DNA from 4 places in the Parafrankia discariae genome. Region 2 is predicted to be linked to each of the others. Evidence: riboswitches for the same ligand, from Rfam matches in the RefSeq annotation. Region 2 holds a riboswitch; each other region holds the start of a gene.

Evidence for each region. A riboswitch is a leader RNA that binds a small molecule or an ion and turns the genes downstream of it on or off. The one in region 2 is predicted to bind cyclic di-AMP.
Region 1: it holds a riboswitch for cyclic di-AMP, as region 2 does, so the genes downstream of both, B056_RS0133415 (transglycosylase family protein) here and B056_RS0126855 (C40 family peptidase) in region 2, are expected to answer to the same signal.
Region 3: it holds a riboswitch for cyclic di-AMP, as region 2 does, so the genes downstream of both, B056_RS0115985 (peptidoglycan-binding protein) here and B056_RS0126855 (C40 family peptidase) in region 2, are expected to answer to the same signal.
Region 4: it holds a riboswitch for cyclic di-AMP, as region 2 does, so the genes downstream of both, B056_RS0103005 (C40 family peptidase) here and B056_RS0126855 (C40 family peptidase) in region 2, are expected to answer to the same signal.

What each region holds. Positions count from the first base shown of each region.
Region 1 covers NZ_KB891285.1:47,428-51,633, reverse strand. Annotated here, with positions in the region: gene fbaA (class II fructose-bisphosphate aldolase) at 1-104, shown strand, start outside; cyclic di-AMP (ydaO/yuaA leader) riboswitch at 1,359-1,578, shown strand; gene B056_RS0133415 (transglycosylase family protein) at 1,584-2,267, shown strand; gene B056_RS0133410 (transglycosylase family protein) at 3,580-4,206, shown strand, end outside.
Region 2 covers NZ_KB891248.1:22,574-26,779, forward strand. Annotated here, with positions in the region: gene B056_RS0126845 (heavy metal translocating P-type ATPase) at 1-354, shown strand, start outside; gene B056_RS0126850 (DUF305 domain-containing protein) at 1,270-1,881, shown strand; cyclic di-AMP (ydaO/yuaA leader) riboswitch at 2,390-2,587, shown strand; gene B056_RS0126855 (C40 family peptidase) at 2,719-3,690, shown strand; gene B056_RS0126860 (M56 family metallopeptidase) at 3,852-4,206, opposite strand, start outside.
Region 3 covers NZ_KB891216.1:21,033-25,238, forward strand. Annotated here, with positions in the region: gene B056_RS0115980 (serine hydroxymethyltransferase) at 1-797, shown strand, start outside; cyclic di-AMP (ydaO/yuaA leader) riboswitch at 1,225-1,392, shown strand; gene B056_RS0115985 (peptidoglycan-binding protein) at 1,673-2,440, shown strand; gene mce (methylmalonyl-CoA epimerase) at 2,586-3,011, shown strand; gene B056_RS0115995 (LppP/LprE family lipoprotein) at 3,139-3,711, opposite strand; gene B056_RS0116000 (DUF5134 domain-containing protein) at 3,861-4,206, opposite strand, start outside.
Region 4 covers NZ_KB891103.1:218,294-222,499, forward strand. Annotated here, with positions in the region: gene B056_RS0103000 (hypothetical protein) at 89-478, shown strand; cyclic di-AMP (ydaO/yuaA leader) riboswitch at 1,426-1,602, shown strand; gene B056_RS0103005 (C40 family peptidase) at 1,763-2,719, shown strand; gene B056_RS0103010 (PHB depolymerase family esterase) at 3,673-4,206, opposite strand, start outside.

The DNA of each region.
Region 1 (4,206 bases), on a different contig from region 2:
ACGACCCGCGCACCTACGGCAAGGCCGCCGAAACCGCCATGGCCGCCCGGGTCGCCCAGGCCTGTGACGACCTGCGGTCCGCCGGCCGGTCGATCGGGGTCTGACCCGCTCCGCCCGGTTCGAGGCCCGGCGGTCACCTGATCGGCTCTTCTCCCTCCCGGGGACATCTGTCCCCGGGAGTACTCCCATGTCGTGACTCCCCCGGCCGCCGCGCGCCCGAATGAGATTCCTCCAGGACAGGACGAGATCGCTCCGGGACAAGCAGTACCCGCCGGGCCACACACCGCCGGTCGGGCGGGCCGGCCGTCCCGGCGGGCCGAACCACCCGGGACGGCCGGCGCCCTTCGGACCTCCGACACCACCAGGAACGCGGAGCGACCAGAGGGACACGAGAAGCTATCTGCGACGCAGAGTGCCCAAACAAGCACCTGACGCCGACATGAGGACGGGGTGTGCTTCCTCCCCTCTTCATCCGAGGCGGAACCGCACCCGTCGAGGTGAGGCGTCGCCCGCCCGGCGAGGCCTCCTGAAGATCGTGCGGGCGGTCGGCGCCGTCTCGGCGGCCATATCCGTCCCGGACACCACGAAGCCCACGGTCCCCCCGAGCCTCTCACCGGTGACGGATCAGGTGGCACCTGCTGAGACCACACGTACGGACCCAGCGGCTCTCACCTCTGACACGGCACCCATGTGGGCTCCGACGTGTCTTAACGCGCCGCTCCGCGCACCGATCCGCCCAGGGGCGCGCGCCGGCCCGGATTCCCACCCGAAGAGGGCTACTTCGGGGCACGCGCAGAGGCACCAGACAGCCCACGCGATCGTCCGATCACGGGTGAGAGACACGCACGGACCCGGCTCAAACAAGATCAACCTCGGGGGCGAACGGGACGTACCGACCCGACCCCGCGGGACACCGCGACCCGACAACCGGTCACAGAAGCATCCCTACAAGTTAACTCATAGTTACGGTTAGGTTTCTCACACATCACGGCATCCGAGTCGGGATCGGCACGAGGATATGAATTTTCTAGCCGCTTGATGGCACCCTGGCCGGACGCGGGTAGCCTTCCCGCATATTCGGCTCGATTGCCGACAGCACACCCAACGGTAACGATCTTTCACCAGTGTGATTTGTCGGCACGAACCACCCTCCGCGACACGGTCACCAAGTTAATGAGCGCGCGTGCGCGCGCGCTACCAGCACCGTGATCAAACCTCAAGCAGCCAACGGACGGTGTGCTCTTTTTCACCTGAGGCATTCAGTGCTTGTCGTTCGGCCCGACGGCGTGGTTATGGTCTTCGCCGTGCCCGGAGACAGGCCGGGCACCCGACGGGTGGCACGCCGAATCCCTGCCCCCATCCGTTGGAAACAGAAACCCGATGGCAGGAGCGGGGGAACCAATACCCGGTCGCCGATTCTGGGGACCTTGGGGTGAAGCCGCTAACGCCGACGACACGAGGAGGAAAATTGTCCTCCGTTGCCGAAGGCACAGGATTTCCGGAGTTCCTGACTTGGCGGCCGGGCTTTTCCCTGCCCGAACCCGACAGCTCACCTCGCAGGCGTGGGGAAGGAAAACTCACGCATGTCCGACGCACGTACCAGTGGCCGACAACGCCGCAGCAGTACCCGCAGCCGGGCCCGCACTCTCGTCTCCGTCCCCGTCATCGCCGCGGCGGTCGGCGGTACACTCGCCCTGAGCCAACCGGCCAACGCCGCCACGACCTGGGAAGGTCTGCGGCAATGCGAGTCCGGCGGGAACTACACGACGAACACCGGTAACGGCTACTATGGCGCTTACCAGTTCTCGTCAGGCACCTGGCGCAGCCTCGGCTACTCGGGGCTGCCACACACGGCTCCGCCCGCCGTGCAGGACGCAGCGGCACTGCAACTCGCACTCCGTTCCGGGTTCGGCCAGTGGCCGGTCTGCGGGAGCGGAATGGGCTCCGACCAGCTCCTACCCGGGGCGTCGTCATCAGGCGCCGGCATCCAGGCGTCCAGGGCGGCCGAGCGCACCTCGCTGGTCGCCCAGCCCGTCGCCGCGGGCATCCCGGGCCTTACCCGGGCGTACACCGCGTCCATGGTCAATCAGGTCAGCGCCGAGGTCCGCGCCTGGCAGACCAAGATGAACTCCCTCGGCTACCCCCTCACGGCCGACGGCAGCTACGGACCACTGTCCGCGGCCGCGGCGCGTGACTTCCAGGCCGCACGCGGCCTCCTGGTGGACGGCGTCCTGGGTCCACAGACCTGGGCAGCCACCTTCGGCTGACCGACGCCGACCGGCGCACTCGGTCACCAGCCGGGCCGGCTGACGGCTACCGCCGCACGCGGCGACCGCTCCCCCCGCTGGCTGAACCGAACCACCGCACCCTCCTGACGGCGCCGCCCCGCGCCGCCGTCCGGTCACGGTGGCCTCCACGCCCCGGTCGAGCCCCCTTCGCAGGGCGTCCTTCCCCCGGATGAGGCATCCCACCCGCGCCCGTCGCGGTGAGCCATCCCCTCCATGGACTCAGGCCCTCGAACCGACGCCCGCGAATCATCCGTTCTCCACCTTCGCCCGGCCGGTGTCCGCGGCGATCCCACTCGCGGCTGACCACGTGCTGTCGCATCCGCGAGACCCCCACCAGCACGAGGTCGACATCCCGCCGCGACGGGTCCCCTCCGCGGAGGTTTCCGTCACCCGGTTCGTCGGCAGCGAAGAGCCGCCGTGCCAGGACCGCAGGACCCGCCCGCCCGGCGCGGACCCCGCCGGGCGGGCGGGGCGGTGCGTGGATCGCCCCAACGATCCGCGCGGCACGCGACCCACCGCCGACCCGGCCACGTCGAGCCCGCCGCACGATCTCCTCCGGCCCCGGCCGGAGGAGGAGCCGTCCACGCCGGTGATCCCGGCGGGCGGGCGTGTCCCCGCACAGAGCGGGACACGCCCGCCACGGACGGCCAGCCCGACCCGTCGCCCGCGCAGGACCTCCCTCCGCCGCGCCCCGTGCCCCCGGGCCACAACCCCTCAGCCGCCACTCGGCCATCAATCTCTAACTGGTTACCTTAAATACACAGAATGTAATTCTCTATAGAAAAACTACAAAAAAACTACTAACGTACTTTTGCGGAGCCGGCGGGACCCGACGGCACGCGGCCCGACCCACCCCGGCGGACGGCCGTCCCCGGCCTGGCGGTAGCGTTGTCCGACTCAGTGCTTCTCGTCACGATCGGCTACGTCACTCGGCAAACAGCCCATTCGGGTAGCTCCGATGTGGTCCTTTCGCATCCCCCACCGGCCGCCCGAATTTGCGCCGTCTAGCTAGATCTCGCTACAGTTCCGCCCACTCGCCTCCCCGGGCGAGGTCATGCGGACGGACGCCGAGTCCTGCCCCCGTCCTCATGGCCGGAACGAGCACGGACAACATCGGGCAGGAGCGGGGGACCCACCATCCGGACGCCCCCGGCGTCCTAGGGGTTAAGCCGGCGAGACATCCGGCCGGGAGCACCGATCCGCGAGGACGGGCTCCGGGCCAGCGGCGCCGGCCGGGCAACTTCCAGCCCGAACCCGACAGCTCACCCCGTAGGCGACGGGAAGGATTCTGATGCGATCGCATGATCGTGTTCCCGCCCGTTCCAATGGCCGTGGCGGAAGGCACCGAGCGACCCAGGGACCGTCCACCGCGACTCGGGTCCTGCGCACCACCGGCGCCGTCACGGCGCTGGTCGGCACCGGGCTCGCGGTGACCGCGGCTCCCGCGGGAGCGGCGACCGCCGACGACTTCGCGAAGCTCCGCAAGTGCGAGTCGGGCGGCAACTACGCCATCAACACCGGCAACGGCTTCTACGGTGCCTACCAGTTCGACCAGCGCACCTGGACGGGCCTGGGCTACCCCGGCCGACCCGACCAGGCTCCGCCCGCGATGCAGGACGAGGCCGCGTACAAGCTGTACGACAGCCGCGGCTGGTCACCCTGGCCCGGCTGCACCGGCAAGCTCGGCCTCACCCGGAACGGCCCCGCGCCGGAGTCGTCCGGTGCCGGCGGCGACGTGATCGCCCAGGCCCTGACACCGGCCGAGCCGCCCATGACCCTCGAGCGCGCCCGTTCGGAGGTCGCCGGCCGGTTCGGCGGCGAGGCACTGAACGTCGGTATGAGCGACGACGTGCGCGCGGACGCCTTCGTCTGGCAGGCGGAGATGCGCGACCGCAGGTTCGTCCTGACCGTCGACGGC
Region 2 (4,206 bases):
CCAGCACTGGCCCAGGCCGACCTCGGCATCGCGATCGGCGCCGGCACCGACGTCGCCATCGAGACCGCGGACGTCGTGCTCATGCGCTCCGACCCGCTCGACGTGCCCGCCGCGCTGCTCATCGGCCGGGCCACCGTCCGCAAGATGCGCCAGAACCTGGCCTGGGCCGTCGGCTACAACACGGTCGCGTTGCCGATCGCCGCCGGCGTCTTCGAGCCCCTCGTCGGGCTCACGCTACGACCCGAGATCGCCGCGCTGACCATGTCCGGGTCCAGCTTCCTGGTCGCAGTGAACGCCCTGCTACTCAAACGGCAGAAGCTGCCGCACACGTTGACAGAGCCGGCCTCGGTTTAGCGCCGCGGCGACGTGACCGCCGACGTCGACACCGCACACCAGGATGTCGACCTGCTCGAACCGGTTCACGAACTCATGGTCCGGCCCGGCACAGGCGGCGACGTTGCCCGGGGTAGGCGAACCGCTTCGGGTGATCGGGGTCGGCGCGGGACGGACTCCGCTCCCCGGTACTGGCTCGGCCGTCGAACTCCGAGTCGAACCAACACTACGGTGCATAGTAGTTGTCTATCGGAGTACCGCCGCACACACGGCCTGTCGTGGCCCTCAGTCGGAACGCCTTCGATACTTACGAGCGGGAAAAGGGGCTGCTGTCCACTCCCCGGGCGGCGCCTCGCATGCCCTCGCGGAGGAACTGCCACGGCGGAAGAAACTAGCTTGCGTAGTAGGATCCGGGCGAGGAAGCGGGAGAGGGTGACGTGACGCGCTGCGAGGCACCGGCACGACACGGGGCGCTCTGGGCCCGGCTCACGCTCGTGTCGGCCGTCTTGCTCGGACTGCTGGTGATGCACGCCGGCCTGGCCGCGCAGGTGCATGCGTCCACCTCGCCACTCTGCGTCGAGGACTCCAGTCATGATGTTCACCAGGGCTGGTCCCACCCGCACCAGCCCGCGGGTGAGGACCACGGCCACCAGGGCATGCTCTGTTCGGCGGTGTTCCGTGACGACCCCGAACCGGTTCCTCACAGCGGCGAACAGTACGACCTGGCAGCCTTACCCACCTCCTCTCATGTTTCCTCCCTCGCCGGGACGTGTGGTGACCCACCGCGGACGCCGCCGCCTCGGCCCGTGACCGATTTGTCTGTCTACTGTGTGTGGCGGCTGTGAGCGGAACGGCGTCGGACCTCAAGCACACCTGTCGGCGTGCTTGACGGCTCCGGTCTCAGTTCCGTTGGCAATCCGACATCGAGGACGACTCGTGCGAAGAAGACACCATTTTGGGCTCGCGGCCGTAGCGCTGGCCCTGACAGCCACGCTTGCGGCGTGCGGGGGCGACGGCACCCCGACAACACCTTCGTCCACGCCCACAGGAAGCGGCAGCGCTGCCAGTGCCAGCGACCACAACGCCGCGGACGTGATGTTCGCCCAGATGATGATCCCGCACCACCAGCAGGCCGTGGAGATGGCGGAGCTGGCACCCGGGCGAGCCGCCAACCCGGCGGTGCTCACGCTAGCCCAGCAGATCGGGGCCGCGCAGGCACCGGAGATCGAGACGATGACCGGCTGGCTTGAGGCCTGGGGCGAACCCACCGCCATGCCCGGCACCGGCGGCCACGGCGGCGGCCACGGCACCGGCGACATGGGAATGATGTCGGCGGACGACATGGCCGCCCTCCAGGGGGCGTCCGGGCCGGACTTCGACCGCAAATTCCTGGAGATGATGATCCAGCATCACGGGGGCGCGATCGAGATGGCGCGCACCGAACAGCGAGACGGGCAGTTCCCCGACGCCGTGGCCCTGGCCGGGACGATCGAGTCCACGCAGACCACAGAGATCGAGACCATGAAGGGCCTGCTCGGTACCGGATAGCCGAACAGGGCCCTGGGGTGCCGGCACGTCGCCGGCACCCCAGGGCAACGTGGATCCCAGATACGGCACTCGGCACGACAAGGGCGAACATCGGGCCACAGCGAAGGACCTGCCGACGAGACAGCCGATCCGGTGCGTGGCATGGGGCCGACGGCCACCAGCTTCGACGATCAGTGTCTCTCGGTGATGGAGAAGTCGGTATCGAGACGCTCCCTCATCCCGAAAACTATGTCTCGTAGTAGAAGGCGAGCTTCGGGAAGGGTCGGCGATGTCCGAATGCAGTGCACTGAGCCGCTGCCGCGCGCCCGCACCGTGCGGGCCGGGGAAGGCTCTTGGTCGTTATCGGAGGTGGTCCGGGTGATCGGTGGCGCCTCAAGAGGGCGCACTTCGCCGTCGGCCAATAGGGATCTTGCTGGAGTGATGGGGGCGTCCCTCGAAGATCTTCCGAGATCATCCGATGGCTAGCTACTATGTCACGTAGTAGGTAGTGTGTGTATCTGTCACAGCATCGGACCGTACGCCGAATCCTGCCCCCGGTCCGGTGACCCCCTCCGACGAGCATCTGGGGCAGGAGCGGGGGAACCACGTTCCTCCGGGCGTCGCCTCCTTCGACGCCCTTGGGGTGAAGCCGAACGCGTACAGGGCGTTCGGCCGGGCTCCCAGCCCGAACCCGACAGCTCACCTCGCAGGCGTAGGGGAAGGATCACCATGGTGCCTGCGCGGAGTGCGCAGCTTGATGGAGAAAGACGTCACCCGGAAGGACGTGGCCGCCATCGGGCGCCGTCCGTCCCCACAGCGCCGAGCCGGGCCAGAGCCCGAGCTCGCGCCGTCGCAGCGGTGACCACCGGCACTGTCGTGGTCTCCGGCATGGCTCTCGCCGGATGTGCCCCGGAGCCCAGTCCGGACAGGGCGTTGGACGACGGCACGAACACCACGTCACTGACACTCGCGACCCAGATCGGGTCCCGGACGGCAGTCGACGGCGCCATCCAGGGCACAGCGGGAGAGGGCGCGTCGGGCACCGTCATCGATGCCACGACGGACATCTCCGCACCGACTCTGTCGCCCAAGATCGACGTGGGCCTGCGTGTGACGAACCCCGACGTGACCGTCAACGCGGACGAACCTGTCAACATCGGCTTCTCGCTGTTCAACGAGGAGACCCGTGCCCCGCTGGCCGACCAGCTCATCAAGGTGCAGGTCAAGCTCCCCACCGGCTGGGCGACCTTTCTGCACCTGACCACCGACGAACGTGGCTTCGCTTCCTACACGGCGCGTGTCCTCACCACCACGAACGTCACGGTGATCTTCGATGGTACGGATGCCCTCCAGTCCGCCCGCTCCGAGAACGAGGCGACCCTGCACGTACGCCCGTCCCCGCCGCCGGTACCTGCGCAGGCCTCCCGCAGCGCTGTGAACGTCGAGACCCCGGCGGTCAACGTCAACATCCCGGCCAACACGCTGGGGGAGAAGGCTGTCTACCTGGCGTCGCTGCAGGCTGGCAAGCCCTACGTCTACGGTGATGAAGGGCCATACAGCTTCGACTGCTCCGGCCTGGTGCAGTACATCTACAAGCAGCTCGGCAAGACCCTTCCCCGGACCACCGACCAGCAGTACGCGGCGACAGCCAGGGTCGCGCAGGGCTCCGAACAGCCAGGCGATCTTATCTTCTTCGGCCAGCCCGGCGCGATCTACCACATGGGGATCTACGCCGACGGTGGGAAGATGTGGGTCGCGCCGAGGACCGGTGACGTGGTGAAGCTCCAGACCATCTGGGCGGACTCCTACCTGGTCGGTCGGGTGACCTGAGCCGGATCCACCGGCCAGTGAGGCCCCGGGCGGTGCTCGTGGCCGCCCGTGCCATGGTTGCCCGTGTCACGGGTCGCAGGTGACCGGGGCGGTGGCTTCGGCGTCGAGGTGTCGGTGGTCGTTGTAGCGGGGGTCGGTGACCGGCGGGCGCAGCGAGACGATCAGACGCAGTGATATCCCAGATCGCTGAGAGCGGGAACTGTCGTCACAACGAGTGGCAGGAGTAGCAGCACGGCGACGATGAGACCCCGGCCGACGACAGCGGGGCGGGACAGGGGCGGATCCGCGGTCAGCAGGCGCAGGACCCGTTGCCGTACGGCGGTGTTCGCCATGCCCAGCACGGGAGCCGGGGGGGCGGCTAGCCTCAGCACGGCTTCGGCGACGACTTGGGGCGCACTGCGCCGGGCCGCGCTGTCGTCCGCGGTGAGTTCGACGAGTCGGCGTAGCTCCTCGTGTCCTGTCCCGAAGAGCGGCACGAGCGGGAACGCCCTGGCCAGGACCGCTGTCGCGGTGAGG
Region 3 (4,206 bases), on a different contig from region 2:
ACCTGGACGAGGTCCGCGACCTCGCCCTCGAACACCGACCGAAGGTGATCTTCTGCGGTGGGACGGCGATCCCCCGCACCATCGACTTCCCCGGGTTCGCGGCGATCGCCCGCGAGATCGACGCCGTGCTCGTCGCGGACATCTCCCACATCGCCGGGCTGATCGCCGGTGGCGCCCACCCGTCGCCGGTCGGGCACGCTCCCGTCATCACGACCACCACGCACAAGACGCTGCGCGGCCCGCGCGGCGCCATGATCATGTCGGACGGCACGCACGCCGCGGCGCTGGACAAGGCTGTTTTCCCCGGCCTCCAGGGCGGCCCGCACAACCACACCACCGCCGCCGTCGCGGTCGCTCTTCGGGAGGCCGCGACACCGGATTTCCGGGAGTACGCGCACCGGGTCGTCGCGAATGCGAAGGCGCTCGCCGAGGCGCTTTCCGGGCGCGGCTTCGACCTCATCACCGGCGGCACCGACAACCATCTCATTCTCATTGACCTGACGAGCCGCGGAGTCGCCGGAAAGCCGGCCGCGAAGGCGCTCGACCGGGCCGGTATCGAGCTGAACTACAACACGGTTCCCTTCGACCCGCGCAAGCCGTTCGACCCGTCCGGGGTGCGCCTGGGAACCGCCGCGATCACGACCCGCGGGCTGCGCCCGGAGCAGATGCCCGCCCTCGCCGCCTGGATCGACGAGGCCGTCAAGGCCGCCGGTGACGCGGACGAGGCGACCATCGAGCGGATCTCGGGCGAGGTCAGGGACCTCATGTCGGCCTACCCGATGCCCGGCTGGGTCTGACCGACCGGCCGGTGGCACCGGTCGGCGGCACCGCCCACCGGCCCGCACCAGCACAGCAGACACACAGGCACATCCTCGGCCCGGGCGCCCACGCAGACGCCCGGGCCGAGGCGTGCCCGGACCCGCTCCTCCCACTCCCCCACCGCCCCCACCGCGCCACTCCCCGCCGTGCCACTCCCCGCCGTGCCGGTCGCCGTCCGCGCCGGGTGCGACGACGTCCGGACGGAGACCCGCTCCGCAGCGTCGCCGGTTACTGAACGGAGTGTCTCAATCTCGAATCTGTGTGCGCATCGTGACAAGGGTGCGCCGTCAGAACAGGAAAATTAGTACTTGCGACTACCCTTAGTAGTTCGTTACGGTGTCCTGGCTCGCAGCAAGCGACGGGCCGTACGCCGAGTTCTGCCCTAGGCCCGTCGTCCCCTCCTAGCGATCAACAGGGCAGAAGCGGGGGAACCACGTTCCTCCGGACGGCCACCCACGCACCGGCGGCCGTCCTCGGGGTGAAGTCGAACGCGCCGTGAACACGCTGGCGCGCCCGACCGGGCTTCCCGGCCCGAACCCGACAGCTAACCTCGCAGGCGTACGGGAAGGATCACCGTCGTGTACGCACGCATGTCTGGATCATCCAGGCGGGCCTTTCACCCGTCCCTCGGGCAGCCGCCGTGGCCGCACAGTGCCCGCATCCCGGGGTTGACGCAGGAAATCTAGACCCACCCAGGTCCGGAATACTTTTACGCCGACAGAACGCCGGCGCACTGAACCATGCTTCCCTCGCCGGGCGAATCGTTGCCGTAACTTTTTGATCCGTATACGGATCAATTCCCCATCCGGACATTCAGAAGCTCTGTTCTTCAAAGCAGAAACGAGATTCTTAGATGTCGCATGGAAAGCACCGCCTGTCCAGCCGTCCGAACACCTCCGCACGGCGGCGCGGGCGTGGGCGCGCCGCCGTGGTCACCGCGGCGAGCGTCATCGGCGCGTCAGCGGGCCTGATGTTCACCGCGGGACCGGCGAGCGCGGCCACCGTCTCCGACGTCACCATCGCGCAGGCGGCGCAGAACGCGGGCCTGCCCTCCTGCCGCGGGATTCCGCTGAGCACCTGGGTCGCGGTCGCGCTGGCCGAGTCGGGCGGCAACACGACGGCCCACGCGACGGTGGGTGAGGACTCCCGCGGCCTCTGGCAGATCAACATGCGCGCGCACGCGAGCTGGGTCGGCAGCCGCGACCTCTACGACCCGAACGTGAACGCCTGGGCCGCGCGGCAGGTGTGCGCCAGCCAGGGCATCGGCGCCTGGAGCGCCTACAAGAACGGCATGCACGTGAAGTACCTGTCCCGTGGCGCCGCGGCGGCCGCCGCGGTGAGCGGCGGCGCCGCCCGGACGATCTCGACCGTCGCGCCGGCCGCGGCGAGCGCGCCGGCACCGGCGACCGCCAGCTCGGGCTACATGCGGCTCGGGGTCGCCGGCGTCCGCTGGGACGTGGCGCTGGTGCAGAAGCGGCTCGCCGACATCGGCTACCCGATCACCATCGACGGCCGGTTCGGTCCGCAGACCAACCACATGGTCGTCGACTTCCAGAAGAAGAACGGTCTCGTCCCGGACGGCGTCGTGGGCCCGCTGACCCACGACAAGCTGTTCGGCTGATCCGCGCCGGGCGTGGCCGACACGCCCGACCGGACCGGCCCGGCGCTTCGGTGGACCGCCGGGCCGGTTCCGGGCAGGCTCGGAGGTTGGCCCACCAGGCAGGACGCGACCAGGGCCGACCGTCCACGACGCAGGAGCGATTTTTGTGCTGACCAGGATCGACCATGTCGGAATCGCCGTCGCCTCGCTGGAGGAGGCCATCCCCCGGTATGAGGCGGCGTTCGGCCTGAAGGTCGCGCATCAGGAGACGAACGAGGCGCAGGGCGTGCGCGAGGCGATGCTGCTGGTGCACGACGGCGACACGGGCGGTTCCTACGTCCAGCTACTGGAACCGGTGCGCCCGGACAGCCCGGTCGGCAAGTTCCTGACGAAGAAGGGCCCCGGCATCCACCACATCGCCTACGGGGTGGCGGACATCGACGCGGCGCTGGCGGCGCTCACCGTCACCGGGTTCGACCTGGTCAACAAGACCCCGGTGCACGGGACGTCCGGCAGCCGGATCGCGTTCATGCACCCGAAGGGCCTCGGCGGGGTGCTCACCGAGCTGGTCGAGGCGGCCGAGGGCCACTGATCCGCGGATCGGTGGCTCCGCCGGATCGGCGGGTGCGCCGATCCGGCGGGCGTGTGAACCCGCCGGATCGGCGGTGTGACCACCGCGGCCGGGTCCCGGGTTCAGCCCCGGGACCCGGCGTCGGTGGTCAGCGGCGGCTCTCGGCGGCGGACCACTGGCTGGTCGGGATCGGGTCGAGCGGCACGACCGCCGAGCCGTTCCACCGGAACCGTACGGTCGCCGCGCCCGCGCTCGGGCAGCACATCGGGTCCGCCGGACGGTACAGGTCGTACTGCAGCGCCACCACCTCGCTGGTCGACCACACCCACCGCACGCCCGCGCCGGCGACGGCGTCCGTCCCGACGAACCGGCCGCGGTGGAAGAGGAACGCCTGCTGCGGATGGCCGTCCACCGAGGTGGCGAGCCGGCCGACGATCACGCTGAGATTGTGGGTGGGCTCGTAACCGTCGGTGGTGATCGGTATGTAGCCACGGCCGCGGACCAGGCTCGCGGCCTCCGCCAGGCTCAGCGAACCGGCCGCGCCGGCCGAGCCCCCCGAACCGGCCGAGCCCCCCGAACCGGCCGAGCTCACCGCGGCCCCCGATGTGGCGGGTGGGGACGATGGCACCGTGGTCGGCGCGGCGGACGCGGACAGCGACGACGCCACCCCGCCCAACATGACCGCGGCGGCAAGCACGGAGATGAACACGACTCGACGCATGGCGACCGCCCCCTCTTTGGGCCTCGTGTCTGCCGGCCGGATATCTGCCGACCGGCCGACCGTAGGCGCACTTCGGGCCCGCCGCCTGCTCCGTGAGCGGAATGCGCGGTTTCGGAGCAGGTCACCCCGGGGGGTACGGGAGCGGGAGATCAGGTACGGGCGAGGAGCATCAGGATCATTCCCCCCGACATGACGAGTCGGGAGCCACGCGGGACGACCGGCTCCGGGAAGATCCCGATCAGTCGGGCCGCCAGCTCACGCACGGGCGGGCGGGCCGGCGGCGCGGCGAACCGGCGCGCCGGCAGGCCGGCCAGCGCCACCAGGGCCGCCCCGCCGAAGACGACGACGCACCAGACGCCGATCGCCCCGTCGGTGCGCAGCGGCCACCCGGCGACACTGGCCGCCCCGGACATGCACGCCATCGCGGCCGCCTCGACGACGAGAAGCGCACAGCAGGACCACATGCCCGGCGCGCTGCACCGGGGGTGGGCGACG
Region 4 (4,206 bases), on a different contig from region 2:
CGCGGTGGCGCACATCCCACGCCTTGCCGGACCGCGCCACGACGCCCCCGGGCCGGCCCGGCGCCACTGCCAGCCGTCGGAGCCGGGCATGACACACCCACGCCCGCGGCACCACGAGATCTCCGTCCTGCCCGACCGCGAGGACCTGATGGCCGAGCTGGCGAGCCGGCTCGAGGCCCTGGACGCCCTGCTGAGCCGGCTCGAGGACGCCGAGCGCCAGGCCGCGGACGCCGGTGAGCACCTCATCCGGACCCGGCAGTGGCAGGAGGACACGGTCCGGACCATCCAGGAGGAGCGGGCCCGGATGCGCCAGCGCCAGCAGGCCCTGGACGACCTGGCCGAACATGCCCGCGCGGCCGTCGAGGCCCTGCAGGGCAGCTACCGCTCGCTGCCGCCCGAGGTGAAGCAGCTCGAGATCGAGCTCCAGGTCCTCAACAGCTCCGGCTTCCTGAGCCGCCGCAACGGCCGGACCCGCTGAACCGAGCCCGCTGAACCCGGCCCGGTGAGCGGCTGGCCCGGTGAGCGGCTGGCCCGGTGAGCGGCTGGCCTGGTGAGCGGCTGGCCTGGTGAGCGGCTGGCCTGGTGAGCGGCTGGCCTGGTGAGCCCGGCCCGCGGAGCGGCCGGCTCGATGGAACCCGATCCGTGAAGCCCGGCCCGTGAGCGGCCGGCCGCCGTTCGTGGCGGGCCGCGGCGCGCTCGCCACCGGCGTCCAGCTCGCCGTTTGGTGGCGGCCTCGCCCTTCGGGGCGGAATCAGGCCGGATTGGCCTCTGAAAGGGCGAGCCCGGCGACAAAGGGCGAGGGCGGCTGGGCCCGTCCCACGCGAGGGCCCGCTGCGCGTCAAGGCCAGCCCACGCCAGCCCACGGCGGTCCACGCCAGCCCACGCCAGCCCGCGGCGGCCCGCGGCGGCGGCGCCTGCGGGCTGGCGCCCGACGCGGCTCCCGGGAGGCTCTCCCGGCCGGCGGCACCGCGCCGGTCCGTTTCAACGGTCCCAGGAGCTCCGTTCACGTCCCACGTGCGCGGTGACACGTGCACGGTGAAGGTGGCCGGGGGTCGGGCCTCCCGGTAGTCCGCGGCCGCCGGATCCCGCCGGGAAGAGACGGGCCGGGGACGGAGTGAACCGGGCGCGCGAGCGGCCCGGCGGGTGGTACCGGCTCGGTCCGCCGAGGCTGGGAACCCCCGCACAAGCCAGGAAGTTCTGGTCACCTAACGTGTTGGGACGTGATCCTCGTGTGGCCGCACAAAAACGTGACCGGAAGCTCAGCACCCCTCCTGACCTGGGCAGATGCGGCGCCGCAAGGGGCCCTTCTTTGCACACTCGACGTAGTTGAGGAGGACTAGTGTTTACCCGCACCATCCGTGTGGACTAGTCTCGCTTCCGACGTCACGACAACACCGGACCGAACGCCGAATCCTGCCCGCGGTCCTGGTGTCCCCTCCGAGTCGTCACCACGGGCAGGAGCGGGGGACCCACCTCCACCGGCTGGCGCCACGACACGGCGCTGGCCTAGGGGTGAAGTCCATCGCGTGAAGGTCGCGCTATGGACCGGGCAGCCCAGCCCGAACCCGACAGCTCACCTCGCAGGCGTACGGGAAGGAACGCAACGTTGTCTGCGCAAAGTGTGCAGCTTGATGCTGAGAGACGCCGGCAGGAAGGGCGCGGTCGCCACCGTGCGCCGTCCGCCCCCACGGCGTCCAGCCGAGCCAGAGCCAGGGCCCGCACCGTCGCGGCCATCACCACCGGAACCGTCGCGGTCTCCGGGGTGGCACTCGCCGGGTGCGCCCAGGATGTGAACTCGGACGTCGCGCTGGACGACGGCACGAACACCGCTCCGATGACGCTCGCGACCCAGATCGGGTCCCGGCTGGCGGTCGACGGAGCCATCCAGGCCGCCACCGCGACCGGCGGCGGGTCCGGAACCGTTCTCGACGCCACCACGGACATCTCCGCGCCGACTCTCTCGTCGAAGATCGACGTCGGCCTGCGCGTGACGAACCCCGAGGTCACGGTCAACGCGGACGAGCCCGTCAACATCGGCTTCTCGCTCTACAACGAGGAGACGCAGGCCCCGCTCGCGGACCAGCTCATCAAGGTCCAGGTCAAGCTGCCGACCGGGTGGGCCACCTTCCTGCACCTGACCACGGACGACCGCGGCTTCGCGTCGTACACCGCCAAGGTGCTGACCACCACGAACGTCACGGCGATCTTCGACGGGACTGACGCCCTCCAGTCGGCGCACTCGGAGAACGACGCCACGCTGCACGTCCGCCCGGCTCCGCCGCCGGTGCCCGCGCAGGCCTCACGCAGCGCGGACCGCACGGGCGTGAACGTCAGCACCCCGGTGGTCAGCGTCAACCTGCCGGCCAGCACCATCGGCGAGAAGGCCGTCTACCTGGCCTCGCTACAGGCCGGCAAGCCGTACGTCTACGGCGCCGAGGGCCCCAGCTCCTTCGACTGCTCCGGTCTGGTGCAGTACGTGTACCGGCAGCTCGGCAAGAGCGTGCCGCGCACCACCGACGCGCAGTACGCCGCCACCACGCGGATCTCCCAGTACAACAAGGCGCCCGGCGACCTGATCTTCTTCGGGGCTCCCGGCAACATCTACCACGTCGGCATCTACGCCGGCGACGGCAAGATGTGGGTCGCGCCGCACAGTGGTGACGTCGTCAAGCTTCAGACGATCTACACGACCTCGTACTCGGTCGGCCGCATCCCCTAAGCAGGGCGGCCCGGCAAGAAGACTGGCTGTTCTCGACGTCGGTCGTTCCACAAGCCCACGCACCGCTCGGACGGGGCTGCCAGGATACGGACGCCCCGTCCCCCGGAACGAGCCGCAGCGCGATCTCCCCCTCCGATCGCGCCCGGCTCCGCCGCCGGGTCGGGGTTGTCGGGATCAACCCCGACCCGGCGGGTCTTCCGGAGCTGACCAGGTCCCCTGTGCCGGACCATCGTCGTCGCGTCCACTCGGAACGAGCTGTCTCACGGAACGTCCGTGCCCCGCAACGACCGGGGTAGTACTTCCGTGGACAGACTCCAGCACCTTTCGTGACGGTTTCACTACGTGACGCCTTCATCGGGCCGGTTGACGGCCATGAGCAGTAGGCCGTTGCGGCATCATTCTACTTCGGCATAAGTAGCGTAGATGTAGCTTTAGCCGGTCAGACTGCCACTACCGGGCAGCAAAACCCCATTCAGACCAACCCGTCACCCAACGCAAACCCACACAAAAGTCAACCACACCCCACCGCTCCGCGATCCTTCCGGTGGGACGGACGTCAGATCCCCCCCCATCTGACGTCCGTCCGGCCGGAAGGCCCCGGACTCCGCTGGCCGTCTGTCCGATCCCCCCCCCCATCGGGCCGGCGGCCAGCGGACCCCCGTAAACCTTCCGGCCGCCCGCTGGTCCGTCGGGGCCGTTACCCCCCCTCCCGGCGACGTCGACGGACCGCTCGGGCCCCGGCCGCTCCACCCTCGCGGGTGCGGCGGCCGGGGCTCCGGGAAGACTCCAAGGGCGGCCCCTCGCCGCGGCGAACACACAGCACCGCGGCAGGCACAAGCCCCGAAATGGCCAGCGAGCCGTCCCCGACAGGACCAACGGCCGCCCGATCCATTAAATGACTAGTTCTTTGCTACTAGCGCGAACTGTCTAGTCAGTGCACCGAACCGAGCCGGTCAGACCTTCCGGCGAAGGTCGCGGGAGAAGTCCCACAGCGTGCTGGAGACCTTTTTGTTCCAGTTCGTCTCGGCGACCCGCCCGTGCGGGGCGACGGTGTCGCAGGTGGGGCCAGGCTCTGCTTCGAACTGTCCCACGACGCCCACCGCCGCGTAGACGGGGGGGCCGGGCGAGCAGGCCGCGAGCAGGGCGAGCCGGGCGCCCTCCCCGATACCCCAGACGTAAACCCGATTCAGGTCGATGTCGGTGCGCTCCTCGTCCATGTAACGGACGACGTCGCGCAGGTACTGCTGGTCCGCTCCGTTAGGGTCGTCGAGCCGCCAGGTACCGGCGACCGCCTCCGGGAAGGCGAGCGCGAAGTGACGGCGGTTCGCCAGCGACGACGCGCCACTGTCGTGTTCCAGTGAACTCGCATCCGTATTGTCATCGTGCAGGATGATTACCAGGGGCAACGGGTCGTTCGGTTTGGAGTCCGCCTGAACGAGCAGCTCCCGGTCGGCCGACGGATAGCCATCCGGGATTGTGACCCGTTC